Regions from separate parts of the Kitasatospora gansuensis genome, predicted to be linked through region 1. Evidence: predicted binding sites of a transcription regulator. Region 1 holds the regulator's gene; the other holds the start of a gene.
What was found. The regulator HspR, encoded in region 1, represses chaperone genes until heat shock. The targets are predictions, from matches to a motif close to TTGAGNNNNNNNNNCTCAA.
Positions count from the first base shown of each region.

Region 1 (15,558 bases):
AGCAGTACGTCGAAGACCTCGGGGTGGGCCTTCTCCACCTCGTCCAGCAGCACCACGCTGTACGGGCGACGGCGGACCGCCTCGGTGAGCTGGCCACCCTCCTCGTAGCCGATGTACCCGGGCGGGGCGCCGACCAGCCGGGAGACCGAGTGCTTCTCGCCGTACTCGCTCATGTCGATCCGGACCATGGCCCGCTCGTCGTCGAAGAGGAAGTCGGCCAGCGCCTTGGCGAGTTCGGTCTTGCCGACACCGGTCGGGCCGAGGAAGAGGAACGAGCCGGTCGGCCGGTCCGGGTCGGCGATGCCGGAGCGGGTCCGCCGGACGGCGTCCGAGACCGCGCCCACCGCCTCCCGCTGGCCGATCAGGCGGCGGCCCAACTCCTCCTCCATCCGGAGCAGTTTGGCGCTCTCACCCTCCAGCAGCCGGCCGGCCGGGATGCCCGTCCAGGAGGCGACCACGTCGGCCACGTCGTCCGGGCCGACCTCCTCCTTGACCATCGACTCGCCGGCGTCTTCGTCCTGGGCCCGCTCCTGGGCCTCGGCGAGCTCCCGCTCGGCGGCCGGGACCTCGGCGTACATCAGCTTGGACGCGCGCTCGAAGTCACCGTCCCGCTGGGCGCGTTCGAGCGCGCCGTGCAGGTCGTCGAGGCGCTCCTTGAGCTCGCCGACCCGGTTCAGCGACTTCTTCTCCTGCTCCCAGCGGGCGTTGAGCGAGCTCAACTGCTCCTGCTTGTCGGCCAGATCGCGGCGCAGCCGGGCCAGCCGGTCCACCGAGGCCGGGTCGGACTCCTTCTCCAGCGCCAGCTCCTCCATCCGCAACCGGTCGACGGCGCGCTGGAGTTCGTCGATCTCGACCGGGGAGGAGTCGATCTCCATCCGGAGCCTGGAGGCCGCCTCGTCCACCAGGTCGATCGCCTTGTCGGGCAGGAAACGGGCGGTGATGTAGCGGTTGGACAGGGTGGCGGCGGCGACCAGGGCGGCGTCCGAGATCTGCACCTTGTGGTGCGCCTCGTACCGGCCCTTGAGGCCGCGCAGGATGGCGATGGTGTCCTCGACGCTCGGCTCGCCGACCATGACCTGCTGGAAGCGGCGCTCCAGCGCCGGGTCCTTCTCGATCCGCTCGCGGTACTCGTCCAGCGTGGTGGCGCCGACCATCCGCAGCTCACCGCGGGCCAGCATCGGCTTGAGCATGTTGCCCGCGTCCATCGAGGAGTCGCCGCCGGCGCCCGCGCCGACCATGGTGTGCAGCTCGTCGATGAAGGTGACCACCTGGCCGTCGCTGGACTTGATGTCGTTCAGCACGGCCTTCAGCCGCTCCTCGAACTCGCCGCGGTACTTCGCCCCGGCGACCATCGCGGAGAGGTCCAGCGAGACCAGCCGCTTGCCGCGCAGCGAGACCGGCACGTCGCCCGCCACGATCCGCTGGGCCAGGCCCTCGACCACGGCGGTCTTGCCGACGCCGGGCTCGCCGATCAGGACCGGGTTGTTCTTCGTCCGGCGGGAGAGCACCTGGATCACCCGGCGGATCTCCTGGTCCCGCCCGATCACCGGGTCGAGCTTGCCGTCCCGGGCGGCCTGGGTGAGGTCGGTGCCGTACTTCTCCAGCGCCTTGTAGGTGCCCTCCGGGTCGGCCGAGGTGACCTTGGCGCTGCCCCGGACGTCCTTGAAGGCGGCCAGCAGCGTCTTGGGCGTGGCGCCGTACTGCTGGAGCAGGTCGGCCACCTGCCCGCCCTCGGCGGCCAGGCCGACCAGCAGGTGCTCGGTGGAGAGGTACTGGTCGTCCAGGTCCTCGGCGCGCTTGCCGGCCTCGGCGAGCACGGCCATGGTGTCCCGGGCCAGCTGCGGCGCGGAGACGGTGGAGCCCTGCGCGCTGGGCAGGGCGGTGAGCTGCCGCCGGGCGGCGGCGAGCACGGCGGGGACGTCCGCGCCGACCGCTTCGAGCAGCGGGCGGGCGATGCCCTCCGGCTGCTCCAGCAGGGCCAGCAGGATGTGCACCGGCTTGACGTCCGGGTTTCCTGCGGCGCTGGCCTGTCGGATCGCGGCGGACAGGGCGTCCTGGGTCTTGCTGGTGAACTTGCTGGCGTCCACTGCGGGCGGCCTCCTCTATGACAGGCGGACTGTTCGACAAGTTGAGTCTACCCCGCTCAACTTTGCGGAGTAAGGGTCTTCAGCGTTTCCGGGTCAGGCCGAGCAGTTCGCGGGCCGGTCCGGCCGGGCGGTGACCGGCCGGCCAGACCGCGCGCAGCGGCCGGGCCAGGTCCACCCCCTCCACCGGGACGGCCACCAGCCGACCGGTGGCCAGCTCCTCGATGACCGCCAGCTCGCTCAGGCAGACCGGCCCGGCGCCGGTCATCGCGGCCGCCTTCAACGCGGTCGAGGAGGCCAGCTCCAGCCGGGGTTTGGCGGCTCCGCCGTACGGGGCCAGGGCCTGCTCCAGGACCTCCCGGGTGCCCGAGCCCGGCTCGCGCAGCACCAGCGCGGTGGCGGCCAGCTCGGCGCCGGTCAGCGGCGTACGGCGGCGGGCCCAGGGGTGGCTGGGCGCGACCACCACCACCAGCCGGTCCGCCGCCACCACCGCGCCGCCCAGGCCGGGCGGGGTGGTCGGGCCCTCCACGAAGCCGAGGTCGGCGTCCCCGGCCAGCACGTGGGCGGCGACGTCCGCCGAGTTGGCGGTCCGCAGGGTCACCGAGGTGTCGGGGCTGACCTGATGGAGCGCCAGCAGCCAGCCCGGCATCAGGTACTCGGCCACGGTCAGGCTGGCCACCACGGTCAGCCGGGCGTCCCGGCGCTCGCGCAGCGCGTCGATCCCGGCGTCCAGCGCCTGCGCCGCCTCGACCACGTTGCGGGCCCACTCGACCACCACCCGGCCGGTCTCGGTCGGCCGCGAGCCGCGCGGCGAGCGCTCCAGCAGCGGGACCCCGATCTGCCGCTCCATGCCCTTGATCCGTGCGCTGGCGGCGGGCTGACTGACCCCCAGCTCGGCCGCCGCCCGGCCGACGCTGCCCAGCCTGGCCACCGCGAGCAGCAGTTCCAGGGCGCCGAGCTCGGGGACACGCGGGGAGAGGGGCATAGGGTCAGGCTATGTGCTCATAGGGCACGCTGCGCTACCGGATGATCGTTCCGGGCGGCACGGTGGAGTCATGGCCACCCTCACCGCACCCCGCACCGCCGCTTACGGCCTCGACCTCGGCCGGCTCGGCCCCAACTGGTACGCCGCCGTCATGGGCACCGCGATCGTCGCCAACGCGGCCGGCGCCCTCCCGGTCCACCTCCCCGGCCTGATCGGCTTCGGCGAGGCGGTCTGGGCGCTCTCCTTCCTCGCCCTGGCGGCCCTGGTGACCGGCCGCGCGGTGCACCTCACCAAGCACCGGGCCACCGCCCGCGAACAGCTGCTGGACGAGCCCGCCACCGCGGTCTTCTACGGCTGTCCCCCGATGGCCCTGATCGCGGTCGGCTTCGGCACCCTGACCCTCGGCTCCCGGCTGATCGGCACCGAGGCCGCGGTCGCGATCGACCTGGTGCTGTGGACCGTCGGCACCCTCTACGCCGTCCTGGTGGCGGCCGGCATCCCGTACCTGATGATCACCCGGCACCGGGTCTCCGCCCTCAAGGCCAACCCCACCTGGCTGCTCCCCGTGGTCGCCCCGATGGTCGCCGCCGCGCTCGGCCCCGCCCTGATCCCGCACCTGCCCGCCGCGCTCGGCTCCACCATGCTGTACGGCTGCTACGCCCTGTTCGGCGCCAGCCTGCTCGGCACCCTGCTGGTGCTGCCGGTGGTCTTCGCCGGTCTGGTGCACAGCAAGCTGCCCGCCCTGGTGCTGACCCCCTCGCTGTTCCTGGTGCTCGGCCCGCTCGGCCAGTCCACCACCGCCGTCAACCAGCTGGCCGACGCCGCCAAGTCGGTGGCCCCCGCGCTGGCCGGGCTCGCCCTCGGCTTCGCGATCCTGTACGGCGTCGCGATGACCGGCTTCGGGGTGCTCTGGCTCGGGGTGGCGCTCACCGCCAACCTGCGGGCGCTGCGGGCCGAGATGCCCTTCGCGATGACCTGGTGGGCCTTCACCTTCCCGGTCGGCACCATGGTCACCGGCACCGCAGGTCTCGCCCGGCACACCGGCTTCGACGGCTTCACCGGCCTGGCCGTGGCGCTCTACCTGCTGCTGGTCACCGCCTGGGCGGTCGCCCTGGTGCGTACCCTGGGCGGCCTGCTCGACGGCCGGCTGCTCGGCCGGCTGCAGGCGGCCTGACGGCCCGTCCGGCCGCACCGACTGCAGGTTCCTGCACTTGCGGGAACATGCAGTCGGGCGCCCCTTGTTCACCGGCCGCCCCGCTGTGAGGGTGGAACCACGCCAAGGTCGTCCGGGCAACCGCAGCCCGTGAACGGCGACTTGCTCCGCTACGGGGGTGCCCCGGTACGTACGCGTGCCGGTGCAACGAAGTGGAGCCCCGGCCGGATCGCCATGTGTGGTGATGGCCCCGGTCCGGAGTCGGCGAGGCGTTGCTGCTCCGCCTCGCTGGAAGCGCTTTGACCGGCGTGAGATCGACGGGTTCCCCGGGCCTCAGGGCTCCGGGGGACGCGTCGGATCATCCCTGGGGGATCATGGGCGGGACGGACCCATGGGTGAGCGACGGCAGGAGGTGCACCGCACATGGCCTCCACCGAGGAGCTCCCCGACGAGACCGCCCGCGAGCTCTACCTCTCGATCCTGTCCAACGGCGGCCGGCTCCCGTTCGCCGAGCTCCCCGAGGCCGACCGCGCCGCCCTCGACCAGCTGGTCGACTCCGGGCTGGTGCTGCCCAACGCCCTCGACAGCACCTACGTGGCCGTCAGCCCGCGCTCGGTCAGCGAGCGGCTCTGCACCGAACTGCGCTCGGCGGCGACCAGACTGCTGCTCCGCGCCGAGGAGTTGCCCGACGCGCTCAGCGGGCTCACCCGGGCGTACGAGTCCACCCCGCGGGTGGTCCTCGAACCCGCCCGGTCCACCTGCGTCGACGGCCGGGAGCAGATCCGGCAGCGGATCGCCGAACTGCTCTCCGAGTGCCGCACCGAACTGCTCGCCGCCCAGCCCGGCCCCCGGCACCCGGAGACCCTGGTGCTGGCCCGGCAACAGGACCTGGCCCTGCGCCGGCGCGGCATCCGGCTCCGCACCGTCTACCAGCCCGGTGCGCTGACCGAGCCCGCCACGGTCGACTACGCCGTCGCGATGTCCGAGCAGGGCTCGGAACTGCGGATCCTGGACGAGTGCTTCCAGCGGATGCTGATCATCGACCGCACGGTGGCCGTGGTGCCCGCCGCGGACGACCACGGCCGGGCCGCCTTCATCTCCGACCCCACCGCGGTCGCCTTCCTGGTCGCGGTCTACCAGCGGGACTGGGGCCGGGCCGAGACTGTCGACTGGTCCCGGCTGGGCACCGGGTCGCCGCTCCAGGCCGCCGCCTACCGGGTCGGCCGGATGCTCGCCGCCGGCCTGACCCAGCGGGCGGTCGCCACCCGGCTCGGGCTGAGCGAACGGACCGTGGCCGGCCACATCGCCCGGCTGCGCGAGCAGTACGGCGCGCAGACCCTGTTCCAGCTCGGCTGGCAGATGCGGGGGAGGGCGAAGTGACCGAGGTACGGCTGCCGGACGAGGCCGAACGCGAGCTCTACCTGGACGTCCTCGCCCAGGGCGGCCGGATCACCCTGGCGATGGCCGCCACGGCCGACCAGGACGCGCTGGCCCGGCTGCTGGCGAGCGGCCTGCTGATCGGCAGCGCCCAGGGCCTCGGCTACACCGCCGTCAACCCGCGCACCGTCGGCGCCCGGATCAGCGCCGAACTCCGCTCCGCCGGCACCAGACTGCTGGTCGAGGCCGAAGAACTGCCCATCCTGCTCGGCGAGTTGACGAAGGTGTACGAGAGCGCCCCACGCCGCTCGGTCCGCTCCAGCGTGGTCCGGCACGTGCACGACGCCGCCGACATCGTGCACCGGATGCGGGAGTTGGAGGCCGGCGCCCGGGAGGAGATCCTGCTCGCCCAGCCCGGCGGCCCGCTGCCGGCCGCCCAGCTCGACCGCGCGGTGGCCAGGGCCCACGAGTTCGCCGCTCGGGGCGGCACCGTCCGGGCGCTCTACGAACCGTCCGTCCGGACCGACCAGTCCACCGTCCGCTACGCCGCCGCGATCGGCGAACTCGGGATGCGGGTCCGGGTGTTGGGTGAGCCCTTCAAGCGGGCGATGATCTTCGACCGGACCGTCGCGGTGGTCCCGGCCGCCGCCGACCACAGCAGCGCCGCCTTCGTCGAGGACCCGGCCGTGGTCGCCTTCCTGATCGGCGGCTTCGAGCGCGACTGGGCCCGCGCCGAACGCGTCAAGTGGAGCGACGCCGACACCTGCGCCGACGAACGCCCGGTCGACGAACAGATCGGCCGCCTGCTCGCGACCGGCCTCACCCAGCGCACCATCGCCACCCGCCTCGGCCTCAGCGAACGCACCGTCGCCGGGCACATCTCCCGCCTCCGCGAACTCCACGACGCCGAAACCCTGTTCCAGCTCGGCTGGCTGCTCCGCGGCGGCCGCGATGCCTGACCTCCCGATGCCGGGTGAGGCCGAACACGCCCTCTACGCCGAGGTGTTGGCGCAGGGCGGGAAGGTGCTGTTTCGCGACGTGGCGCACCAAGACGCCGCCATCGTGCTCCGGCTGCTCGAACTCGGTCTGCTGATCCACCACACCGGCGACGCCACCCTCACCGCCGTCAACCCCCGCACCGTCGCCGAAGGTCTCGCCGCCGACCTCCGCTCGGCCGGCACCCGGATGCTGCTCCGGGCGGAGGAGATCCCGGCGCCGCTGGAGGAGTTGGCCCGCGCCTACGACGCGGCACCGCGCAAGGTCGAGCGGGTCGGCGGGGTGCTGCACATCCAGGACATGGAGGAGATCCGCTCCCGGATGCTGCAGCTCGAAGCCGACTGCCAGGACGAGTGCCTGGCCGCACAGCCCGGTGGCGCCCGCCCCGTCGAGCACCTGGAGGGCGGGGTGGAGCGGCTGCACCGCCTGCTGGCCCGGGGCGCCACGCTCCGGGTCCTCTACGAGGAGGCGGCCAGGAGCGACGAGCCCACCGCCCGCCACGCGGCGACGGTCACCGGATGGGGGGCCAGGGTGCGGATCCTGCACGAGCCGTTCACCCGGATGTTGATCTTCGACCGGGCGACGGCCGTCATCCCGGCGTCCGCCGATCGCACCAGGGCCGCCGTCGTGGAGGACCCGGCGGTGGTCTCGTTCCTGGTCAGCGGCTTCGAACGGGACTGGGAGCGGGCCGAGCGGGTCCGCTGGCAGGCGGTCGGCGACCAGGTGCACGAGCAGGTCGGCCGACTGCTCACCCAGGGCCTGACCCAGAAGATGATCGCCAGTCGGCTCGGCCTGAGCGAGCGCACGGTGGCCGGCCACATCGCCCGGCTGCGCGAACTCCACGACGCCGAGACCCTGTTCCAGCTTGGCTGGCAGATGCGGGGCGCCCGTGCTGGTGGGTGAGGCCGAGCGGGCGTTCTACGGTGAGGTGTTGGCGCAGGGCGGGAAGGTGCTGTTCCGCGACGTGGCCGAGCAGGACGCCGCCACCGTGCTCCGGCTGCTCGAACTCGGACTGCTGATCCACCACACGGGGGACGCCACGCTGACGGCCGTCAACCCGCGGACGGTGGCCGAGCAGCGCGCCACCGAACTCCGTAGGGCGGGCACCGGCGCACTCCGGCAGGCCGACGAAGTGCCGGATCTGCTGGGCGAGTTGGCCCGGGCGTACGACGCGGCGCCGCGCCGGATCGAGAGCACCAGCACGGTGCTGCACATCGAGGACATGGAGCAGATCCGGTCCAGGATCGTCCAGCTCGACGCCGACCGCCGGGACGAGCTGCTGGCCGCGCACCCTGGCGGGGCCCGGCCGATGGACCTGGTCCGGGTGGGGATGGACCGGACCCGCCGCTTCGTCGAGGGCGGCGGGGTGCTGCACGTGCTCTACCAGGGCGCCGCCCGGACGGACGGTCCGACGGCGGAGTACGCGGCGATGGTGAGCGAGTGGGGCGCGCGGGTGCGCGTCCTGGACGAGCCGTTCAGCCGCATCCTGATCTATGACCGGACGACGGCCGTCATCTCGGCCTCCGCCGATCACACCAGGGCTGCCATCGTGGAGGACCCGGCCGTGGTCTCGTTCCTGGTCAGCGGCTTCGAACGGGACTGGGAGCGGGCCGAGCGGGTCCGCTGGCAGGTGGTCGGCGACCGGATGCACGAGCAGGTCGGGCAGTTGCTCACCCAGGGCCTGACCCAGCGGAAGATCGCCAGTCGGCTCGGGCTGAGCGAGCGCACGGTGGCCGGGCACATCGCCCGACTGCGTGAGCGGTACGACGCGGAGACGCTGTTCCAGCTGGGCTGGCAGATGCGTGGGGCGGAGGGCGTGTCAGCGGGCTGACCGCCCCACCCATCCGCTCAGCCGGTGGCGACGCCGGGGGCCCAGTAGCCGAAGCCGGAGACGGGGGGCTCCTGGCGGGGGCTCGGGAAGGCCTCGGTCGGCGCGGTCCAGAAGCCCTCGCGGAGCGAGAGGGCCATGCCCGCCCAGTCCAGCGCGGTCTCCACGGTGTGCCGCAGGGCGTCCTGCGACCAGGTGTCGTCGAACACCAGCGGCAGGACGGGGGCGACCTGCTCGATGGTGGCGATCAACGGGTTGTGGGTGATCGCCTCGTCCACCAGCAGCACCACCGGCTTGCGCAGCGAGGAGGCCCAGCCGAGTTCGAGCGCGACGCCGGCCGAGAGCGGCGCACCGACGTAGGCGAAGACCAGGTCCGCCGTCTGCAGCGCCCGGAAGTCGGAGGGCACCCGCGGCTCCGGCGCGCGGCCGGCCACGGTCCAGGCGTCGCTGTGGTGCGCGCTGTACACGGCGGCGCCGCTCTTCAGCAGCGTGGAGCGCAGGGTGGTCAGCCTGGTCCGGCTGGCCAGCGTCACCACACTGTCGGCCGGCCCGGTCAGCCGCATGAGCGGCGCGGCCAGGAACACCCGAGCGCGCCGACCCTCGGGGGTCTGAACGGCGCGATTGCGCAGGTAGGGCTCACTCATGTCGACTCCGGGCTCGCCGGTCGGGATGCTGCACTCCGGCCGACTGTGTTTGGTGGCTGCTGGGGGAAGATCAGTGGTTCGGCGGTTAACGCCGGACAATTTGAATGTTCACCGGCAAGTGTGGTGATCAAGCCGGGGCATCGGGAGCGAACTGATCGTCCATCGGTTGCTCTCTTCCCGTCCACTGCTCCGTGGTGTCATCTCACTGCATGGCAGGCAGATGACGCACCCGAGATGACCAGCCTCTGGTGACATGAAGCCGCATTCTGCGGCATCATGTGGGCGATTGTCTTATTCATTGGTACTTTCTGGATGCCGCAGGGCTAGGGGAGGTTGTGGTCGCGTGTCAGGCTTCTACCGTTCGGTGCGCCGCATAGCGGTGTCGTTTGTGGTCGCTCTCGGGGTTCTCGCAGTTGGCGGGCAGGTCGTCGACAGCATTTCTTCGCATGAGCCTGCCAATAGCGTGAGCGCACGGGTTACCACCGTGGTGGCTCTCGAGGACAGCAACTGGACCTGAGCCCCATGGAATCCGTGATCGGTGATCGGTAACGGGGGACCGATCACTCGAAACCGGGTGCCTCGACCTCGGCTTGTGCCGAGTTCGACCGTGCCAGCACGTACCCGAGCTGGAACAGCGACTCGACGTGATAGTCCTCGCGCATGTCGGCGATGTGCCGCGCCAGGGTGCGTTCGCTGATTCCCAGGCTGCGCGCGATCACGCGGTGGCTGGTCCCCTTGAGCATCAGGTCGATGATCGTCTGCCGCAGCCGGGAGACGACCTGCTGGGGCACGGCGCGGGCGCCGTCGAAGTCGATCGCGCGGTTCCAGTTGCGCTCGAAGACCTCGGCCACGATGTAGCTGATGATGGCCTGGTCGTGGACGAAGGCGGCCAGGCTCAGGTCGTCGGCGACCGGGATGATCGCGGTGCGCCGGTCGATCACGAGAATGCGGGTGTACGGCTCGTCCAACGTCCTGACCTGGGCCCCCGCCTGGGTGACGGCGGCGACGTAGTCGCGCGTCGGGGCGTGGTAGCGGGTGCTCGGGTGGTAGATGGTGCGGGCGGTCGCCCCTCGGCGGAGCAGCGCCAGGTCGCGGTCGATGCTGCTGGCGAGGGCCTCGGGCGGGCGGGGCCCGCCGGGCTGGGCGGCCAGGAATTCCTCCGAGCAGCTGTTGGTGAGCTGCTGGAGCCGCTGGTTGATCAGCACCTTTCCGCGTACGTACTCAATGGTGCCGCCGGACTGCTCCGGGGTGTGGAATTCCTCGGTGAGGTCTTTCAGCGCCGCCGGGAGGGCCACCGCGCGGGTGAGCAGACTGAGCGCCTTTCGCTGCCAGGAGGCGGCGAGCCCCTCCGCCAGCTGTTGCGGATCGACCGCTACCAGTACGTCGGGATGGTCGGTGTCCGGTACCAGCAGGCCCATGTCCAGCAACTCCTGCAGGGCCGGTTTCGCCTCCGCGGGCAGCTCGCTCGGAGCCAGCTCGACCTTGGATCGGACCACCGCCCGGTACAACTCCCTGGCGTCCGCCGACAGGATGTTCAGCCCGCCTGTGGTGAGGCCGGGCTCAGCCGTCTCACTCATCTGCGGCTCCTCGGAGTTGGCTCAGCAGGCTGCTGGTCGCGGACACATGGGGTACAGAGGGGATCTTAGGCTTCCGCCGCGGTATCCGTTCTGCTACGGCCGAAAGCGAACCGTCGGTATCCGGCACTCTCCCACTGCACGTGAGCCGCCGGTAGCCCCCTGACTGGGGGTACCGGCGGCTCAGGTCACGAGGCAGGGTCAGCGCTTCGGCCGCCAGACCACCAGCGCGCTGGACTGCTGCACCTGCTGATAGGGCACCAGGTCCCGGCGGTACGAGGCGTGCACCGCCGCCTCCCGCTGCTGGAGCGCCGAGGCGGCGCCCTCCAGGGAGTCGGCCAGCTCGCCGATCCGGGACTGCAGGGCGGCGACCTGGTTCTCCAGTTCGATGATCCGCTTGATGCCGGCCAGGTTGATGCCCTCGTCCTGGGACAGCCGCTGGACCTCGCGGAGCTGCTGGATGTCGCGGGCGGAGTAGCGGCGGCCGCGGCCGGCCGTCCGGTCGGGGCAGACCAGGCCGAGGCGGTCGTACTGGCGCAGGGTCTGCGGGTGCAGGCCGGAGAGCTCGGCGGCGACCGAGATCACGTAGACCGGGGTGTCCTCGGTCAGGACGTAGTGGGTCGCGGCGGGGCGGGGGCGGCCCAGGCCGGGGCCGCCGGGGAGGCCCTCGCCGAGGCCGGGTCCCGGACCGATCGGGCTGTCGGGGGTCATCGGGTCATCACGCTCCCTCTGCCGCCTTGAAGAGGGCGGCTCGCGGGTCGTCGGAGGCGGTGGCCTCGCGGTACTGCTCCAGTGCCTCCAGGGCGTCGCCCTCGAGGTGCTTGGGGACCACGACCTCCACGGTGACCAGCAGGTCGCCGCGGGTGCCGTCGGTGCGGGTGGCGCCCTTGCCGCGGGCCCGCATGGTCAGCCCGTTGGCGCTCCCGGCCGGGAGCTTGAGCTTGACCGAAGGGCCGTTCAGCGTCGGCACCTCGATGGTGCCGCCCAGCGCGGCTTCGGGGAAGGTGATGGGCACGGTGACGGTCAGATTGTCGGCCTTCCGGCCGAACACCGGGTGGGTGTCGACGTGCACGGTGACGTAGAGGTCACCGGGCTGGCCGCCGCGCTCGCCCTGGGCGCCCTTGGCCTTGAGCCTGATCCGCTGCCCGTCCTGCACCCCGGCCGGGATCCGGACCTGCATGGTGCGGGCCGAGGAGGCCCGGCCGCTGCCGTGGCAGACCGTGCAGGGGTCGTCGACCAGCATGCCGCGGCCCTTGCAGTCCCGGCAGGGCTCGGACAGCGCGAACGCGCCCTGGCCCCGGCTGACCGTGCCGGCCCCCACGCAGGTCGGACAGACCCGGGGGGTGGTGCCGGCCTTGGCGCCGGTGCCCGAGCAGGACCGGCAGGCGGCCTGACTGGTCATCCGGAGCGGGACGGTGGCACCGTCCACCGCCTCCTCGAAGGCGAGCGTCACCTCGGTCTCGACGTCGGCGCCCCGGCGCGGCTGCGGCTGCCGGCCGCCCCGGTTGAACAGGCCGCCGAAGATGTCGCCGACCCCGCCACCGCCCTGCGGGCTGTTGCCGAACAGGTCGCCGAAGTCGAAGCTGCCGCCCTGCGGGCCGCCGGCCCGGTAGCCGCCGTTGCCGAACAGGCTGCGGGCCTCGTCGTACTCCTTGCGGCGCTTGTCGTCCGACAGGACGTCGTACGCCTCGGAGATGTCCTTGAACCGGTCCTCCGCCTTGGCGTCACCCTTGTTGGCGTCGGGGTGGAACTCGCGGGCGAGCTTCCGGTAGGTCTTCTTGATCTCGGCGGTGGTGGCGTCCTTGGGCACACCGAGGACCTTGTAGTAGTCCTTCTCCACGTAGTCCTTCGCGCTCATGGCTGCTGCCACCTCCCGGCGTCGTTCGCTGTTGCTTGTTCGGACACGGCGCTGCGGAGCCGTCCGTCGTCCAGGACGACGGACGACTCCGCAGCGCTCGTTCGGTCAGCTCTCCGTGGCACCGTCGGCCTTGTCGGAGTCCGACGAGTCGGCATCCGGCGCGGCAGTGCTCTGGGTGCCCGGCTGGGGCTCCGCGACGGCGACCATCGCGGGACGGATGATCCGCTCGCCGATCCGGTAACCGGGCTGGAGGATCTGCACGCAGGTGTCCTCGGTGACGTCCGAGGAGTAGCTGTGCATCAGCGCCTCGTGCAGGGTCGGGTCGAAGGGCTCGCCCTCCTTGCCGAACTGCTGCAGGCCCAGCTTGGCGACGACCGTCTCCAGGTTGTCGGAGACGGACTTGAAGCCGCCCGTCACCTCGCCGTGCTCACGGGCCCGGCCGATGTCGTCCAGCACCGGGATCAGGGCCTCCAGGATGTTGGAGACCGCGATCTCACGGACCGTCAGACGATCCCGCTCGACCCGCTTGCGGTAGTTCTGGTACTCGGCCTGAAGGCGCTGGAGGTCACCGGTACGCTCGGTCAACTCACGCTTCGCAGCAGCGAGTTCATCGGCACCGGCGCCCGCGACGGCCTCCTCGGCGGCCTTCAGCACGGCTTCCTCGGCGGCGGAGTCGTCGCCGGGCTCGCCGCCCTGCGGCTTCTCCGTCATGCGGCACCACCCTTGGGCTTCTCGTCGTCGACGATCTCGGCGTCGACCACGTCGTCGTCCTTGGCGGCACCGGCGGCGTCACCGGCCGGGGCGGCACCCGCGGCGTCGTTCTGCGCGTACAGCGCGGCGCCGAGCTTCTGGGCGGTGGTGGACACCTTCTCGGTGGCCTCGCGGATCGCCGCGACGTCCTCGCCCTTCAGCTTCTCCTTGAGCTCGCCGATCGCGGTCTCGACCTCGGTCTTGACGTCCTCGGGCAGCTTCTCGGTGTTGTCCGCGATGAACTTCTCGGTCGAGTAGACCAGCTGCTCGCCCTGGTTGCGGGTCTCCACGGCCTCGCGGCGCTCGTGGTCCTCGGCCGCGTACTGCTCGGCCTCGCGCATCATCCGCTCGATGTCGTCCTTCGGCAGCGCGGAGCCGCCGGTGACGGTCATCCGCTGCTCCTTGCCGGTGCCGAGGTCCTTGGCACCGACGTGCATGATGCCGTTGGCGTCGATGTCGAAGGTGACCTCGATCTGGGGCAGGCCACGCGGGGCCGGCGGCAGACCGGTCAGCTCGAACATGCCGAGCTTCTTGTTGTACGCCGCGATCTCGCGCTCGCCCTGGTAGACCTGGATTTGCACGGACGGCTGGTTGTCCTCGGCCGTGGTGAAGATCTCGGAGCGCTTGGTCGGGATCGTGGTGTTGCGCTCGATCAGCTTGGTCATGATGCCGCCCTTGGTCTCGATACCCAGGGACAGCGGGGTGACGTCGAGCAGCAGGACGTCCTTGACCTCACCCTTCAGCACACCGGCCTGCAGCGCGGCGCCGATGGCGACGACCTCGTCCGGGTTGACGCCCTTGTTGGCGTCCTGACCGCCGGTCAGCTCCTTGACGAGCTCCGCGACGGCGGGCATCCGGGTGGAGCCACCGACCAGGACCACGTGGTCGATCTCGGACAGCGCGATGCCGGCGTCCTTGATGACGTTGTGGAACGGGGTCTTGCAGCGCTCCAGCAGGTCCGCGGTCAGCTGCTGGAACTGGGCCCGGGTGAGCTTCTCGTCCAGGTGCAGCGGGCCCTCGGCCGAAGCGGTGATGTAGGGCAGGTTGATCGAGGTCTCGGAGGACGAGGACAGCTCGATCTTCGCCTTCTCGGCGGCCTCGCGCAGGCGCTGGAGCGCCATCTTGTCCTTGGAGAGGTCCACGCCGTGGCCGGACTGGAAGACCTTGACCAGGTGGTCGACGACCTTCTGGTCCCAGTCGTCGCCACCGAGGTGGTTGTCACCGTTGGTGGCCTTCACCTCGACGACCCCGTCGCCGATCTCCAGCAGGGAGACGTCGAAGGTGCCACCGCCGAGGTCGAAGACCAGGATGGTCTGGTCGTCCTTGTCGAGGCCGTAGGCCAGCGCGGCCGCGGTCGGCTCGTTGACGATGCGCAGGACGTTGAGGCCCGCGATCTCACCGGCCTCCTTGGTCGCCTGGCGCTCCGAGTCGGAGAAGTACGCCGGGACGGTGATGACCGCGTCGGTCACCGTCTCGCCCAGGTACGCCTCGGCGTCGCGCTTCAGCTTCTGCAGGATGAAGGCGCTGATCTGCTGGGGGTTGAAGTCCTTGCCGTCCAGGTTGATCTTCCAACCCGTGCCCATGTGGCGCTTCACCGAGCGGATCGTGCGATCCACGTTGGTGACCGCCTGGCGCTTGGCGACCTCGCCGACCAGGATCTCGCCGTTCTTGGCGAAGGCGACGACGGACGGCGTGGTCCGGGCGCCCTCGGCGTTGGTGATGACGGTGGGCTCACCGCCTTCGAGAACGCTGACGACCGAGTTCGTCGTGCCGAGGTCGATGCCGACCGCGCGTGCCATCGTTGGTACCTCCATGAAGAAGTTGAGCTTTACAGGCTCAAGGATGCACGACCCGATCGTGTGCGTCAACAGGCATGAGTCTGCTGCGCTCAACTTTACTGCGCGCTTATCCGCAGGGCTCCGCCGGACGGGTGAGTCTGCCCTTAGTGACTGCCGCCATACCTTGAGCGTCTTCTTCATCGGTGTTAACGCGCGGTAGTCTCCGGCGCGTCACCCCTGAAAGTTACTGATGAGTACACTCAGGGGAGCCCGCTACACCCCAGCCGCTGGAGACGGAGAGCCGATGCAGCTAGCAGCGATCGTCATCTCGCTGGTCACGACTGTGATCGGCACCGCGCTCGCCGCCCGCGCGGCCGCGTACATCTACAAGGTGGTGAAGACCGGCGCGCCGGACTCCACCCGTACCGCCAACCCGGTGCAGAGGACGAAGACGGTCGCCGTCGAGTTCCTCGGTCACACCCGGATGAACAAGTGGGGCGTCGTCGGCGTCGCGCACTGGTTCGTCGCGGT
Region 1 is NZ_JACHJR010000001.1:3,682,622-3,698,179, reverse strand. It holds gene clpB (ATP-dependent chaperone ClpB) at 1-2,087, opposite strand, end outside; gene F4556_RS16190 (LysR family transcriptional regulator) at 2,167-3,069, opposite strand; gene F4556_RS16185 (TDT family transporter) at 3,140-4,243, shown strand; gene F4556_RS16180 (LuxR C-terminal-related transcriptional regulator) at 4,646-5,602, shown strand; gene F4556_RS16175 (LuxR C-terminal-related transcriptional regulator) at 5,599-6,558, shown strand; gene F4556_RS16170 (LuxR C-terminal-related transcriptional regulator) at 6,551-7,498, shown strand; gene F4556_RS16165 (LuxR C-terminal-related transcriptional regulator) at 7,485-8,426, shown strand; gene F4556_RS16160 (TIR domain-containing protein) at 8,444-9,067, opposite strand; gene F4556_RS16155 (TrmB family transcriptional regulator) at 9,628-10,644, opposite strand; gene F4556_RS16150 (heat shock protein transcriptional repressor HspR) at 10,843-11,352, opposite strand; gene dnaJ (molecular chaperone DnaJ) at 11,360-12,499, opposite strand; gene grpE (nucleotide exchange factor GrpE) at 12,605-13,210, opposite strand; gene dnaK (molecular chaperone DnaK) at 13,207-15,048, opposite strand; gene F4556_RS16130 ((Fe-S)-binding protein) at 15,332-15,558, shown strand, end outside.

Region 2 (15,558 bases), 820 kb from region 1:
TCCTGATCCCCGCCGTGGCCTCCCCGATCGTGGCCGGGCTGGCCTCCTGGGGCGCCACCAAGCTGGCGTACCGGATCACCCGGAACGGCCGCGAGGCCAGTACCAACAAGGGCTTCAAGACCGGCCAGGTCTTCTCCGCCTCGCTGATCTCGCTCGCCCACGGCACCAACGACGCCCAGAAGACGATGGGCATCATCACCCTGACCCTGGTCTCGGTCGGCGCCCTGCCGAAGGGCGCGCTGCCGCCCACCTGGGTCATCGTCAGCGCCGGTGCGGCGATCGCGATCGGCACCTACATGGGTGGCTGGCGGATCATCCGCTCGATGGGCAAGGGCCTCGCCGACATCCAGCCCCCGCAGGGATTCTCCTCCGAGGCCGCGGCTGCCACCGTGATCCTCACCTCCTCGCACATGGGCTACGGCCTCTCCACCACCCAGGTCTGCTCGGGCGGCGTCATGGGCGCCGGTCTCGGCGGCCCGAAGGCCCAGGTGCACTGGAGCATGGCCCGCCGGATGCTCTACACCTGGGGCCTGACGCTGCCCGCCGCCGCCACCGTGGCCGGTCTGGCCGCCTTCGTCGCGGACAAGGGCACCTGGGGCGTGCTGCTGGTCGGCGCCGCGCTGGTGATCGGCTCCGGTGCGATGTGGGTGCTCTCCCGCCGCCAGCCGGTGCACGCCGACAACGTCAACGACACCGACGTCACCCCGGTCGAGGTCCCGCAGGCCCCGGTCCCCACCCCCGCCACGACCACCGTCGCGGCCTGAGCCCGGAAGGCTTCCTCTCATGAGCATGAGCATCAAGTGGGCCGCCCTGGCCGAGACCGCCGGCGTCAGCTTCGTGGTCACCGTCGCCACCGTCGCCGTCTTCGCCCTCGGCATCATGGCCCTGTCCCGCCGCGAGACGGCCCAGGAGACCGGGAACGGGTCGGGCACCGCCAACCTGGCGCTGGCCGGAGCCTCGGTCTGCTTCGCCGCCTGCGCCTCGGTGGTCGGCTACGGCCTCTACCTGATCGCCGGCTAGCACCGCCACGTACGTACGCCGCTGCCCTCCTCGTCCGCAAACGAGGAGGGCAGCGGCGTATCCGTCCCTAGTCCAGCGCGAGTTCGCGCGGCCGGTCGGCCGGGGCCTCGTCCTGGGTGGTGCGCAGCGGCACCTCGCGGATCAGCAGCACCACCAGGAAGGCCAGCAGGGCGAGCGGCGCGGCGATCAGGAAGACCGTGGCGATGCCGTGCCCGAAGGCGTCGGTGACCAGCGGGACCACCGGGGCGGGCAGCGTCCCGAGGTCCGGGATGCCGCCACCGGCGGCTGCGGTCGGCAGGTGGGCGGCGGCCAGACTGTCCGTCAGGTGCCGGGTGACCTGGTGCGAGAGCAGCGCGCCGAGCGCGGAGACGCCCATCGCGCCGCCCATGGTCCGGAAGAAGGTGACCGTCGAGCTGGCGGTGCCGAGTTCGTGCCGGGGCACGGTGTTCTGCACGGCCAGCACCAGGTTCTGCATGGTCAGCCCGAGGCCGACGCCGGTGATCGCCATGGCGACCGCCAGCAGCGCGTACGGGGTGTCGTCCCGGACCGTGCCGAGCAGCGCGAAGCCGACCGCGAGCAGGCCCGTACCGGCCACCAGGTACGCCTTCCAGCGGCCGTACCGGGTGATCAGCTTGCCCGCGACGGTCGAGGAGACCGCGAGGCCGAGGATCATCGGCAGGGTGAGCAGCCCGGCCATGGTCGGCGACTCCCGCCTGGCCAGCTGGAAGTACTGGCTGAGGAAGGTGGTCGCGCCGTACATCCCGACCCCGACCAGCACACTGGCGATCGCGGCCAGCGTGACCGTGCGGTGGCGGAACAGGTCGAGCGGGATGATCGGCTCGGCGGCCCGGCGCTCTGCCAGTACGAACAGCGCGGCCAGCGCGAGCCCGCCGCCGACCATCGCCGCCGTCTGCCAGGAGAGCCAGGGGTAGCTGTCACCGGCCAGCGAGATCCAGATCATCAGCAGGCTGACCGAGGCGGTGATCAGCGTCGCGCCGAGGTAGTCGATCTTCGCCTTGCGGCGGACCACCGGCAGCCGCAGGGTCCGCTGCAGCACCACGATGGCGACCAGCGAGAACGGGATGCCCAGGTAGAAGCACCACCGCCAGCCGAGCCAGCTGGTGTCCACCACCACCCCGCCGATCAGCGGCCCGCCGATGGTGGCCAGCGCGAAGACCGCGCCGAAGTAGCCGCTGTACCTGCCGCGTTCGCGGGGCGGCACCATGGCGGCCAGGCAGATCTGGGCCAGCGCGGTGACGCCGCCCGCCCCGATGCCCTGGAGCACCCGGCAGGCGATCAGCTGGCCGGTGTTCTGGGACAGCCCGGCCAGCGCGGAGGAGACGATGTAGATCACCAGCGCGATCTGCACCAGCAGCTTCCGGCTGACCAGGTCGGAGAGCTTGCCCCAGATCGGGGTGGCGGCGGTGAGCGAGAGCAGCGCGGCGGTGACCACCCAGGTGTACGCGGTCTGGCCGCCGTGCAGGTCGGTCAGGATGTGCGGCAGCGCGTTGGCGACGACGGTCGAGGAGAGCACCGCCACGAAGAGGCCGAGGAGGAGCCCGGAGAGGGCTTCGAGGACCTGACGGTGGGTCATCGGGGCTGGGTCTGAAGTTGTGGTCATGCGGGTCCTTCGGCCTGGATTTTTGTTGCCTTTGGCAACCATAAGACGAGATGGTTGACATAGGCAACAATCAGGGAAGGGCCCTCAGCCGAGCTTGGGCTCGCCGATCGCGTCGTTGAACCGCTGGAGAAGATCGGCGAGTTGGGCCACGTCAGCGCTCTCCCAGTCGCCCAGCATGTCCCGGAACCGGCCCAGCCGGCCGCTCCGGGCCGCCAGATAACGGGCCTCGCCGTCCGGGGTGAGCGAGACCAGTGAGGAGCGCCGGTCCAGTGGATCGGTCTCCCGGGTGACCAGCTCCAGCTCCTCCAGCACCTTGACCTGCCGGCTGATGGTGGCCTTGCCCACACCGAAGTGCAGCCCGATGTCGGTCAGCCTGACCTGCCCGCGCTCCTGAATGAAGCCGAGCATGCTGTACGCCACGCCCTCCAGCGCCGGGTGCACCTGCCGGGACATCTCGGCCGCCCTCGCCCTGCCCCGCCGGAACAGCACGGCGACCTCGCGCTCCACGGCGATCAGCGCCTGCTCGGCGCTCCGGTGGTCAGCTGCCCGCTCAGTCATGGCGCCAGTATCCCGCAGTCGAGCCTCCGTTGATCGACAACTGTTTCATGATATGAAGTATCCGTTTTGCCCTTGCTTGCGTTCTAAGGAGAGGTTCGATGGCCGACCCGGGCCGCCAGGGATTCCTCGCGGAACTCAAGGACGCGGTCACCCCGCGCGCCGCCCTGCTGGTGATCGCGGTGCTGCTGCTGCAGCTCGGGTTCATCACCTCGTACGTCGGGGCCCTGCACCACCCGACCCCGCACGAGCTGTCGATCGCGGTGGTCGCCCCGCCGCAGGTCAGCCCGAAGCTGGTCGGCGCGCTGGAGTCGGTGCCGGACAGCGCGGTCCGCGCCACCACCGCGACCGACCGGGACGACGCCGTCGCCCGGATCAAGGACCAGAAGATCTACGCCGCCTGGCTCTTCGACCCGACGACCACGCAGGACACCCTGCTGGTCGCCGACGCCCGCGGCCCGGCCGCCGCCACGGCCGCCGAGACCATCGTCACCGCCGTCGACAAGAGCCAGGGCCGGACGGTCGTGGTGGAGGACGTCCTGCCGCTCGCCAAGGGCGACGCGGAGGGCCTGTCCTCGTTCTACCTGGTGGTCGGCTGGTGCGTCGGCGGCTACCTGGTCGCCTCCATCCTCGGCATCAGCGCGGGCTCCCGGCCCGCCAACCCGAGCCGCGCCGTGATCCGGCTCGGCGCGCTGGCGCTGTACTCCGTCGCGGCCGGCATCGGCGGGGCGGTCATCATCGGGCCCGCCCTGAACGCCCTGCCCGGCTCCAGCTGGGGGCTGATCGGGCTCGGCAGCCTGGTGGTGTTCGCGGTCGGGGCGATCACCATGGCACTGGAGTGCCTGTTCGACGTGGTCGGCATCGGGCTGGCGGTGCTGATCTTCGTGGTGCTCGGCAACCCGAGTGCGGGTGGGGTGTTCCCGCCGCCGATGATGCCCGCGTTCTGGCGGGCGATCGGCGCCTGGATCCCGAACGGGGCCGGCACCGACGTGGCCCGCTCGATCGCGTACTTCGGGGGGACCAACATCCTCGTACCGCTGCTGGTCCTGGTCGCCTGGGCGGTGGTCGGCGTCGGCGTCACCATGGCGGCGGTGATCCGGCGGCCGCGGTACGGGCGGGAGCACATTTCTACGCACGGTTGAGTTGCACTGCCCAGGGGCTCGGGGAACTGCGACGGTTCGTGGCTGGCGGGTATCACTGCGAAAGTGCCTGACCGCCTACGCACGATCACCTTTTACGAGGTCGGCGTCGCAGTTCCCCGAGCCCCTGGTGGTGCAACCTTGCGCGGCGTCATGGGCCCGCGTATGCGCCGGGGTTGGCGATGATGTTGCGGACGACGCCGACCGCGGCGCCGAGGAGGGGGCCGCGGCGGCCGAGGGGGGAGACGGAGAGCCAGGTCTCGTTCCAGGGGCGGACGGTGACCCGGGCGGTGAGTTCGGCCCGCATGGTGGGGAGCAGCCAGTCGCCCAGCTCGGCGTAGCCGCCGCCGAGCACGACGGCCTGCGGGTCGAGCAGGTTCACCGCCCCGGCCGCCGCGATGCCGAGGGCCGTTCCGGCGCCCGCGAGGGCGGTCAGCACCGCCGGGTCGCCGGCGGCGGCCCGGGCGGCGAGCAGGGCGACCCAGTCGCCGCCGACGCCCTCCAGGCCCGCCGCCCGCAGGACGGCGGTCTCCCCGGCGTACTGCTCCAGGCAGCCGCGGGCACCGCAGGCGCAGGGCGGGCCGTCCGGCCAGACCGTCAGGTGGCCCAGTTCGCCCGCGAAGCCCCGGGCGCCGCGCAGCAGTTGACCGCCGATCACGATCGCCGAGCCGATCCCGGCCTCGGCCGAGAGGTGGCAGAAGTCGTCGGGGCGGCCGGCCAGCCAGAGTTCGGCCAGGCCGCCCAGGTTGGCCTCGTTGTCGACCTCGATCGGCAGGGCGGCCAGGTCGGTGGCCCCGGCGGCCCGGAGGGCGGAGCGCAGTTCGGCGGCGGCGGGCACATCGCTCCACCCCAGGTTGGCCGCACCCGCGATCACCCCGCTCGCCGCGCCGACCAGGCCGGGCACGGCCAGGGTCAGCCCGGCGGGCCGGAGTCCGGCCTCGGCGGCGGCCCGGTGGAGCAGTTCGGCCAGGTCGGCCAGGACGGCGGCCGGGGTGCGGCCCCGGTTGCCGATCTCCAGCCGGTGCCAACTCCGCACCTCGCCCCGGAGATCGACCACGCAGGCGGCCAGGTGCTCGACCCCGATCTCGCCGCCGAGCCCGGCCGGCCCGTCCGGACTGAGCGCCAGCTCGCTGCCGGGCCGCCCGACCCGGCCGCTCGGCGCGGTCGGCCCGGCCTCGGTCAGCAGCCCGGCGGCCATCAGCTCCTCGACCAGCGAGGAGACCGCCGCCCTGGTCAGCCCGGTCGCCCCGGCCACCGCCGCGCGCGAGCACGGCCGGGCCGCGATCTCCCCGAGCACCAGGGCCAGGTTGGCCCACCGCATCCCCTGCTGACTCGCCGGTCCGGCCCGCACCGGCTCACCCCCTGTTTCGTCCTGGCGCCGCGCCAGTCGGTGCAGCGTAACGGCCCGTGCGGTCACACCCCGAGCAACCCCCCGGCGGCCGCCAGGGTGGCACCGATCCGGTCCAGTGCGGCCTTGTCGCGGGGGACGGGGTCGAGCACCGGACCGGCCGAGGTCTGCCAGCGGCGGGCCACGGCGGCCGGGGCCTCGCCGGTCAGCAGCGCGGCGGCCTGGGCGGCAGCGCCGAGGGCCACCAGTTCGGTGGCGGTGGGGAGTTGGACCGGGCGGCCGGAGAGGCGGAGTACGGTCTGCTGCCAGGCCCGACCCTTGGCCCCGCCGCCGATCAGCAGCAGGGGCGCGTCGGACTCCGGTTCGGCACCGGCCGCCAGGACCTGGTCGAGTGCGGTCAGCAGGGCGTACGCGGCGCCGTCGTACCCGGCCTGGAGCAGTTGCCCCCCGGTGGTCTCGTGACGCAGGCCGTGCAGCAGGCCGGAGGCGTACGGCAGGTCCGGCGTGCGCTCACCGTCCAGGAACGGCAGCACGACGGCGCTGCCGCCGGGCTCGACGGCCTCCCGGTCCCGGCCGAGCAGGGCGGCCAGGCGGTCCACGGCGAGGGTGCAGTTGAGCGTGCAGGCGAGCGGGAGCCAGTGGACGCCGTCAGCCGCCGCAAAACCCGCCACCACGCCGGTCGGATCAGCCGGCCGCCCCCGCGTGAGCGCATACGCGGTCCCGGACGTCCCGAGCGACACCACCGCCTGCCCGGGCATCAGCCCGAGCCCCAGCGCCGCCGCGGCGTTATCCCCCGCCCCGGCCGCTACCAACACACCCTCAGCCATCAGGGGCTCGGGGAGCTGCGACGCCGACCCTTGGAGCGTTGCACCTGCGTAAATGGCGGGGGACTTTGCATTTGGTGCACCCGAGCCAGGCGCCTCAGCCGAAGGCGGAAGCAACTCGACCGGCAGCCCCACGAGTTCAAGAATCTCCGCGTCGTACCCCCCAGGCCCCCACCACCCCGTCCCGGAAGCGTCGGAGGGCTCCGCGACCACCTGCCCGGTGAGCCGTTCGGTCAGGTACTCGTGCGGCAGCCGCACCGCGGCCACCCCCGAGGTCAGCCCCTGCGCCCGCAGCCAGGCCCACTTGCTGACCGTGAACGACGCGCCGGGCACACTGCCGACCCGCCGCGCCCACTCCTCCCGCCCCAACTCCCGTACCAGCGCGGCCGCTTCGGGCGCCGACCGGGTGTCGTTCCAGAGCAGAGCGGGATGCACCGCAACCCCCGCCGCGTCCAGCGCGACCAGCCCGTGCTGCTGGCCCGCCACCGAGACGGCGGCGGCCCGGTCGGCGTGACCGGTGGCGGCCACGGCCGTGCACAGGGCCTGCCACCACTGCTCCGGGTCGCTCTCCCGGGCGCCGCCGGTGCCCCGGACGGTGTGCGGGGCCCGCCCCTCCCCCAGCACCTCGCCGGTCGCGACGTCCACGGCCAGTGCCTTGGTCGCCTGGGTGGAACTGTCGATCCCGATCACGATCTGCCGTGCCGCCACATCGCCCGCCCTTCTCCGCCATCCGCCACGTTTTCGTCCGCCGCCTCTTCCCGGGGACGCGTCCGGATACTAGTTTGTTTTCTGCCATGACGAATAGAGGAGAGGCGCCCGTGAGCACTCTGACCCCCACCCCCTCGGACAAGTTCACCTTCGGTCTGTGGACCGTCGGCTGGCAGGGCCGCGACCCGTTCGGCGACGCCACCCGCCCGGCCCTGGACCCGGTGGAGACGGTCACCCGGCTGGCGGAGCTGGGCGCGCACGGCGTGACCTTCCACGACGACGACCTGATCCCGTTCGGCGCGGGCGAGGGCGAGCGCGACCAGGCCGTGAAGCGGTTCCGGCAGGCGCTGGACGCCACCGGCCTGCAGGTCCCGATGGCCACCACCAACCTGTTCTCGCACCCGGTCTTCAAGGACGGCGCGTTCACCGCCAACGACCGCGACGTACGCCGGTACGCGCTGCGCAAGACCATCCGCAACATCGACCTCGCGGCCGAACTGGGCGCCACCACGTACGTCGCCTGGGGCGGCCGGGAGGGCGCCGAGCACGGTGCGTCCAAGGACGTCCGAGTGGCGCTGGACCGGCTGAAGGAGGCGTTCGACCTGCTCGGCGAGTACGTCACCGAGCAGGGCTACGACCTGCGGTTCGCGATCGAGCCCAAGCCGAACGAGCCGCGCGGCGACATCCTGCTGCCGACCATCGGCCACGCCCTCGCCTTCATCAACCAGCTGGAGCGGCCCGAGCTGGTCGGCCTCAACCCGGAGGTCGGCCACGAGCAGATGGCGGGCCTGAACTTCGCGCACGGCATCGCGCAGACGCTCTGGGCGGGCAAGCTCTTCCACATCGACCTGAACGGCCAGTCCGGGCCGAAGTACGACCAGGACCTGCGGTTCGGCGCGGGTGACCTGCGCGGCGCGTTCTGGCTGGTCGACCTGCTGGAGAGCGCGGGTTACGACGGCCCCCGGCACTTCGACTTCAAGCCCTCCCGGACGGAGGACCTGGACGGCGTCTGGGTCTCGGCCGCCGCCTGCATGCGCAACTACCTGGCGCTCAAGCAGAAGGCGCTGGCCTTCCGGGCCGACCCCGCCGTCCAGGCCGCCCTGACGGCGGCCCGGCTGGACCAGCTGGCCCGGCCGACCGCCGAGGACGGCCTGACCGCACTGCTCGCCGACCGGACCGCCTTCGAGGACTTCGACCCGGCCGCGGCCGGCGCCCGGGGCATGGGCTTCGAACTGCTCGACCAGCTCGCCATGGACCACCTGCTCGGCCTCTGACCGACCGTCACCGTCGACCGGCCGTCACCGCTGTCCGCCCGTCACCGGCCGGCCCCCGCCCGGGGCCGGTCGGCGGGCAGCGGATCGGCCCGGCGGGTGAAGACCCACCGCTGCATCGCCCAGTACCGGAACAGCATCGCCAGGAACGTCCCGACGATCATCCCGCTGAGGAAGTCGGCGGCCTCCTCGGCGAACGCGGTGACATGCGGCTCCCGCAGGTCCAGCAGGTACCGGGAGACCACCAGCGGCGCGTCGTTCACCAGCACCGCCAGCCCGCTGACCACCAGGTACAGCACCGCCTCGCGCTGCCGCCCGTGCGCCCGGAACGACCACTGCCGGTTCAGCACGTAGGAGACGACCGTCGCGACCACGGTCGCGACGGTCAGCGCGACCACCGGCTTCTCCTCGAACACGGTGTGCCGCAGCCCGAAGTTCAGCACCATCGTGAGCAGGAAGCAGCTCCCGCCCACCAGCAGGAACTTCACCAGCCTGCGGTGCCGGACCAGGAACGGCCGGAGCCGAAGCGGGACTCGGGACAGCACCCGTTGAGTAGGTGACGGCATTTCGGCAGTTTCGCACGGGTCTGTCCCGTTCGACGGCCGAACGACACGTCCTAGCCGGCCGTGATCCGCAGCACGCCCGTGGTGGTGCCCTGCAACACCACCCGGCCGGGCGCGATGCTGCCCACCATCTGCAGCGTGTCGAAGATGAAGCCCGCCCCGAGGTAGGCCGTCCGCACCGTCCGCCCGGTGGCCGGGTCGATCTCGGCGTACGAGTACGGGTCCACCGCCGAGGTCGCGTCGGTGCCCGGGATCACCGGGTTGCGCAGCACCGTACGGAGCAGCCCGTCCGCGGTGGACAGCCTCGGCACCGCGGCCGACCTGGTCCGGTTGTCCCAGGTCAGGTCGCAGCCGGAGCCGTCGGCCCGGACGTCCACCCGGCTCAGCCCGCCCCGGAAGGCGGCCGAGGAGGGCACGCTCGGCCCCGCGTCCTCCGGCAGCTTCGGGTACGGGTAGCCGTACGTGCTGGCCACGAAGACCGCGTTGCCGACCGCCACCGGCGAGTTCTCGCTGCCGCTGCCGCCCGCCTTGAGCACCGGCACCGAGCAGACCTGCTCACCGCTGCCGGCCCGGTAGACCAGCAGGTTCACCGTGGGCGCGGCGTTGTCCACCACGGTCAGGTAGTCGGTGCCGGTGCCCGGCCCGAAGAAGGTCGGGGTGGAACCGGTCCCCCAGCTCAGCTGCCCCGGCTTCCGCCCCGGGCCCCGGTCGTACGGCTGACGCCAGCTCACCTGCGGGGTGCCGTCGGCGGACGCGGTCAGCAGGTAGGTGGCGTGCGTGGTGGCCACCGCCGTCCCGGCCGGGGCGGTGGAGATCGAGTTGGCCACCCGCTCACCGGCCGGCAGCGCGAGGGTGCGGACCACGCCGGTCCGGTCGTCGGCGGTGCCGACCACCCCGGCGCCGGTGACGAACCAGACCCGCCCCTGCCAGTCCGGCGAGAGCCCGGTGACGGCGTCCCCGTCCGGGACCGCCCCCGCGAGCGGCAGCCGGGAGTCGACGTACAGCTCCCAGCCGCCGGCCGCCGTACGGCGGTGCCCGATCCGCAGCAGCTCCCGGTTGCCGTCCACCGCGACCAGCCGGTCCCGGTGGTCCAGATAGGCGTATACCCCGCCGAGCAACGAGCCCTTGGCCAGGGTCAGTTCGGCCACCGACCCACCGGTCGCCGGGTCGAGCAGATGAACGGTCGGCGCCAGCCCGAAGATCTCCGTGCAGAGCGCGACCGGATAGCCGTCGGCCCCGACCAGCACGGTCGGGCAGGCGGACTGCAACGCCGTCCGGTGCGAACGGACACTGCCCGCCCCCGGCCCCGGCAGCGGGGTCGCGTCGGAGGAACCGGTGTCCCTGTGCATGGTGGCCGTGCCGGCCGGGCCCGCGAACGGGTTGGCCGGCGGCAGCGGGCCGTACGGGTCGGCAGCGTGCGCCGGGGTCTGACTGGTCAGCAGGAGGGCGGCCGTGGCGAGCACGGCGGCGCGAGTGCGCAGACGCATGGAAGTCCCGTCGAAGGAGTGTGGACACAGAGGTGCACTCCGCCCGGCAGGACGAGAAACAGCCCGGCGAACACCCGGGCAGGAGGCACCGCGCTCAGCAGGCGCGGCAACAGATCGCCGAACACGCACGGGCCAGGTCGACATCAAGCCGACGGCTCAGGTGTGCGTGACGGGTCATGGCCCCATGCTCCCGTGCTGACACACCGTCACACAACCACCGTCTCACGGTACGGAAGGTAGGGGCTCGGGGCTCTGCTGATGTGCGGCTCCGCCGCGTGGGCGACGCCGACCTTTTGGCAGGTGCTCAACCGTCTACGGCCAGGGGCTCGGGGAACTGCGACGCCAACCTCGTAAAAGGTGATCCGTCCGTAAATGGTCAGGCACTTTCGCAGTGATACCCGCCAGCCACGAACCGTCGCCGTTCCCCGAGCCCCTACCTTCCGAACCACCTGCCTAGGCGGCAGCCACGAGCACCTCCGCCGGCTCCAGCGCCAGCCGCAGCACCTCCCGGACGTCCGCGACGGGGTGCACGGTGAGCCGCTCCAGCACCTCCGCCGGCACGTCGTCCAGGTCGGGTTCGTTGCGCTTGGGGATGATCACCGTGGTGACCCCGGCCCGGTCGGCCGCGAGCAGCTTCTGCTTCACGCCACCGATCGGCAGCACCCGCCCGGTCAACGACACCTCACCGGTCATCGCGACGTCCGTCCGCACCTTGCGGCCGGAGAGCAGCGAGGCCAGTGCGGTGGTCATCGTGATGCCCGCGCTCGGCCCGTCCTTGGGGACGGCCCCGGCCGGGACGTGCAGGTGGATGCCGCGCTCGCGCAGCCCGGTCACCGGCAGCTCCAGCTCGGCGCCGCGCGACCGCAGGTAGGAGAGCGCGATGTGCGCGGACTCCTTCATCACGTCACCCAGCTGCCCGGTCAGCGTCAGCCCGGTGGAACCGGTCTCCGCGTCCGCCAGCGAGGCCTCGATGTAGAGCACGTCACCACCGGCACCCGTGACGGCCAGCCCGGTCGCCACACCCGGCACCGCGGTGCGCCGCTCCGCCGGCTCCTGCGCGGCCTCGGGCGTGTGGTGCGGGCGCCCGATCAGCGCGCGCAGCTCGTCCGGGCCGATCGCCGAAGGAAGCTCGCGCTCCCCGAGCTCGCTCTGCGCCGCCACCTTCCGCAGCACCCGGGCGATCGAACGCTCCAGGTTCCGGACGCCGGCCTCCCTGGTGTACTCCCCGGCCAGCTTCCGCAGCGCGGCCTCGTCGACCGTCACCTCACCGGTCGTCAGCCCGGCCCGCTCCAGCTGACGGGGCAGCAGGTGGTCCCGGGCGATGACGACCTTCTCGTCCTCGGTGTAGCCGTCCAGCCGGACCAGCTCCATCCGGTCGAGCAGCGGCTCGGGGATGGACTCCAGCACGTTGGCGGTGGCGAGGAAGACCACGTCGGAGAGGTCGAGCTCGACCTCCAGGTAGTGGTCCCGGAAGGTGTGGTTCTGCGCCGGGTCGAGCACCTCGAGCAGGGCGGCCGCCGGGTCGCCCCGGTAGTCGGAGCCGACCTTGTCGATCTCGTCCAGCAGCACCACCGGGTTCATCGAACCGGCTTCCTTGATCGCCCGCACGATGCGCCCGGGGAGCGCGCCGACGTACGTGCGCCGGTGCCCGCGGATCTCCGCCTCGTCCCGTACGCCGCCGAGCGCCACCCGGACGAACTCGCGCCCCATCGCCCGCGCCACCGACTCGCCCAGCGAGGTCTTGCCCACCCCGGGCGGACCGACCAGCGCCAGCACCGCGCCGCCACGGCGCCCGCCGACCGAGCCGAGCCCCTGGTCGGCCCGGCGCTTGCGGACCGCCAGGTACTCGACGATCCGGTCCTTCACATCGCCCAGCCCCGCGTGGTCGGCGTCCAGCACCGCCCGCGCGCCCGCGATGTCGTACGCGTCCTCGGTCCGCTCGTTCCACGGCAGCTCGAGCACGGTGTCCAGCCAGGTGCGGATCCAGGAGCCCTCGGGCGACTGGTCGGAGGACCGCTCCAGCTTGTCGACCTCCTTGAGCGCCGCCTCGCGGACCTTCTCGGGCAGCTCGGCCGCCTCGACCCGGGCCCGGTAGTCGCCCTCCTCGTCGGCCGGGTCGCCGTTCAGCTCGGCCAGCTCCTTGCGGACGGCGTCCAGCTGACGGCGCAGCAGGAACTCCTTCTGCTGCTTGGCCACGCCCTCCTCGACGTCCTTGCGGATGGTGTCGTTGACCTCCTCCTCGGCGAGGTGGTCGCGGAGCAGGGTGAGTGCGTACTCGAGCCGGGCCAGCTGGTCGGCCTCCAGCAGCACCTTGAGCTTCTGCTCGGCGGTGGCGAACGGGGCGTAGCCGATGTTGTCGGCCAGCTCGCCGACTCCCTCGATCTGGGCCACCCGGTCGACGATCTGCCAGGCGCCACGCTTGCGCAGCCACTGGGTGGACAGCGCCTTGTACTCCTTCACCAGCTCCGCGGCCCGCCCGGCCACCGGCAGCCCGGGGTCGGACTCGCGGAACGGTCCGGTCTCCACCCAGAGCGCCGCACCGGGACCGGTCGTCCCGGCGCCGATCCGCACCCGGCGGACGGCCCGGACCAGCGCGGCCGGGTCGCCGTCGGCCAGCCGGCCGACCTGTTCGACGGTGGCCAGCGTGCCGACGGCGGCGTACGAGCCGTCCAGCCTCGGCACCAGCAGGACCTGGGGCTTCGCCCCGCCGCCGACACCGGCCCGGGCTGCCTCGACGGCGGCTCGCACCTCCGTGTCCGACAGGTCCAGCGGGACCACCATGCCGGGCAGGACCACCTCGTCGTCGAGCGGCAGCACGGGCAGAGTGAGCGGTGTGGACGTCGATGCCATGATCTCTCCCCAGTCAGTGAAGTTGAGTTGACCTGACTAAGGTTTGGCGGACGCCGATTGTTCCCCGGCCGCTGTTCGCCCTGAGCGATCACCTGCGAGGCCGGTGGGGCCAGGGCTCTGACCTGCGATCAGGCCCGCGAGGGGACCAGCCTGCGGACCAGGCGCCGCACCGGCAGCCCCCGCTCGGAGCCCCCGCGCAGCCAGTGGCCGACGGCCACCCCGATCAGCAGCGCGGACGGGTGGCCGACCCGGCTGACGAGCTCGGACTCGGAGAGGAACTGATAGCCCGTCATGGTGACCGCGCCGACCAGCAGAACCGGCCGCCCGCGCCCCGGGAGCAGCGCCGCCAGCGCGCCCAAACTGGCCAGTACGCCGTAGCTGACACCGATGTCCACGCTGTCCAGCGCGTCGGGGGCGAGCCGTCCGGCGGAGACCGCGAGCCCGACCGCCGCCTGCGAGAGCAGGGTGGCCAGCACGTGCCCGGCGGCCAGCACGCCGACCGTGCGCGCGGCGCCGATCCGGCGCTCCAGCGGCGCGACGGTGAGGGCGAAGGCCCAGAAGTACGGCATCCAGACCGGCCCGGCCACCCAGAGCCCGCTCAGCACCAGCGCCCGGACGGGATGGTCGAGCAGGTTGTGGCCGTCCGAACTGGAGAACGCCTGGAGGCGGTCGACCAACTCGGCGTCGCCGAACCGGGCGAACAGGGTGGTGGCCAGCAGCACGGCGAGATACCCGAGTGCGAGGGGGTTGCGGCGGGGCGTGGGCACGAACCTCCGCAACCGCGACCGGAGATCAGCCATTCCACCCACCACCCGATTCGTGCCACCATGTGACTTGTCGTGCTCACGGTACTTCTCGGTCCTGGGAGCGCGCTGTGAATCCGCTGTGAACATGGTTCGAGCCAGCACACCCGTTGGTCCGGACCATCCCTTTGTTTACGGACAAGTAGCCGCTGTCCTGAGGAGTCTGCCATCCCTTCGACGGCATACGCACCGTTACGGGCGATATTTTCGCCGGGTAAGGTATCGCCCCGTGCCTCAACCCCGGCAGGGTCGGCACCGGCCCACAGGCCGGTTGTGTCCGGTTCACCTGCCGGGATGCTCGCGGTGTCCGTACGCTGCGAACAGTGCCGAGCGGTGCGCGGACCACACCCGCGCACCCCTTCGCAGCCCGAGACCTCGGCGGACGGTCCGGGTGACCTTGACGGGCCTGACACAGGTCTGTCACGACGGAAACAAGACGACTACGAGCGGACCCCGCTGTCCCCACAGGCAGCCGGGCCGCAGCCCTGGGGGCGGTGGCGTGACCGTGACTGAAATTCAGCAAGAGACCATCAACAGCAGCACTGCGGTGAGCACTCAGCGACGAGTGCTCGTCGTCGAGGACGAACCCACCATCGCGGAGTCCATCGCGGCCCGGCTCGGTGCCGAGGGATTCAAGGTCGCGGTGGCGCACGACGGCCCCGGCGCGGTCGACGGCTTCCACACCTGGCAGCCCGACCTGGTGGTGCTGGACGTGATGCTGCCCGGCTTCGACGGCCTGGAGGTCTGTCGCCGGATCCAGGCCCAGCGCCCGGTGCCGGTGCTGATGCTGACGGCCCGCGACGACGAGACCGACCTGCTGGTCGGCCTCGGGGTCGGCGCCGACGACTACATGACCAAGCCGTTCTCGATGCGCGAGCTCGCGGCGAGAGTGAACGTACTGCTGCGCCGGGTCGAGCGGGCCCAGCAGGCCGCCCGTACGCCCGCCCTGGGCAGCCTGCGGTTCGGCGAGCTGGAGATCGACCACGTGCAGCGCCGGGTCCGGATCGGCAGTGGCGACGTCCACCTGACGCCGACCGAGTTCGACCTGCTCGCCTGCCTGGCCGCCCAGCCGCGCGCGGTGCTCACCCGTGAGCAGCTGCTCGCCGAGGTCTGGGACTGGACCGACGCCTCGGGCACCCGCACGGTGGACAGCCACGTGAAGGCGCTGCGCCGGAAGATCGGCGCCAGCTGGATCCGCACCGTCCACGGCGTCGGGTACGCCCTGGAAGCACCGCTCTCCTAGTAGGGCACGGAGCCGGGCCACCGGGGGGCCCACGCTTCGTCAGCTCGACCGGCGAGTCTCGCGGGGGGACGACGCAGAGGCGACATGACCTTTCCACAGCAACGCAACGGTGCACCGCGCGGTGCG
Region 2 is NZ_JACHJR010000001.1:2,861,811-2,877,368, forward strand. It holds gene F4556_RS12545 (inorganic phosphate transporter) at 1-764, shown strand, start outside; gene F4556_RS12550 (hypothetical protein) at 784-1,020, shown strand; gene F4556_RS12555 (MDR family MFS transporter) at 1,088-2,614, opposite strand; gene F4556_RS12560 (MarR family winged helix-turn-helix transcriptional regulator) at 2,726-3,199, opposite strand; gene F4556_RS12565 (DUF3533 domain-containing protein) at 3,298-4,338, shown strand; gene F4556_RS12570 (ROK family transcriptional regulator) at 4,487-5,656, opposite strand; gene xylB (xylulokinase) at 5,749-7,215, opposite strand; gene xylA (xylose isomerase) at 7,335-8,489, shown strand; gene F4556_RS12585 (GtrA family protein) at 8,531-9,052, opposite strand; gene F4556_RS12590 (hypothetical protein) at 9,103-10,536, opposite strand; gene lon (endopeptidase La) at 10,990-13,386, opposite strand; gene F4556_RS12600 (rhomboid-like protein) at 13,515-14,153, opposite strand; gene F4556_RS12605 (response regulator transcription factor) at 14,695-15,432, shown strand; gene F4556_RS12610 (sensor histidine kinase) at 15,517-15,558, shown strand, end outside.
Region 2: lon (endopeptidase La) is a predicted target of HspR. The motif match lies at 13,409-13,427, and genes of this name have one in related genera.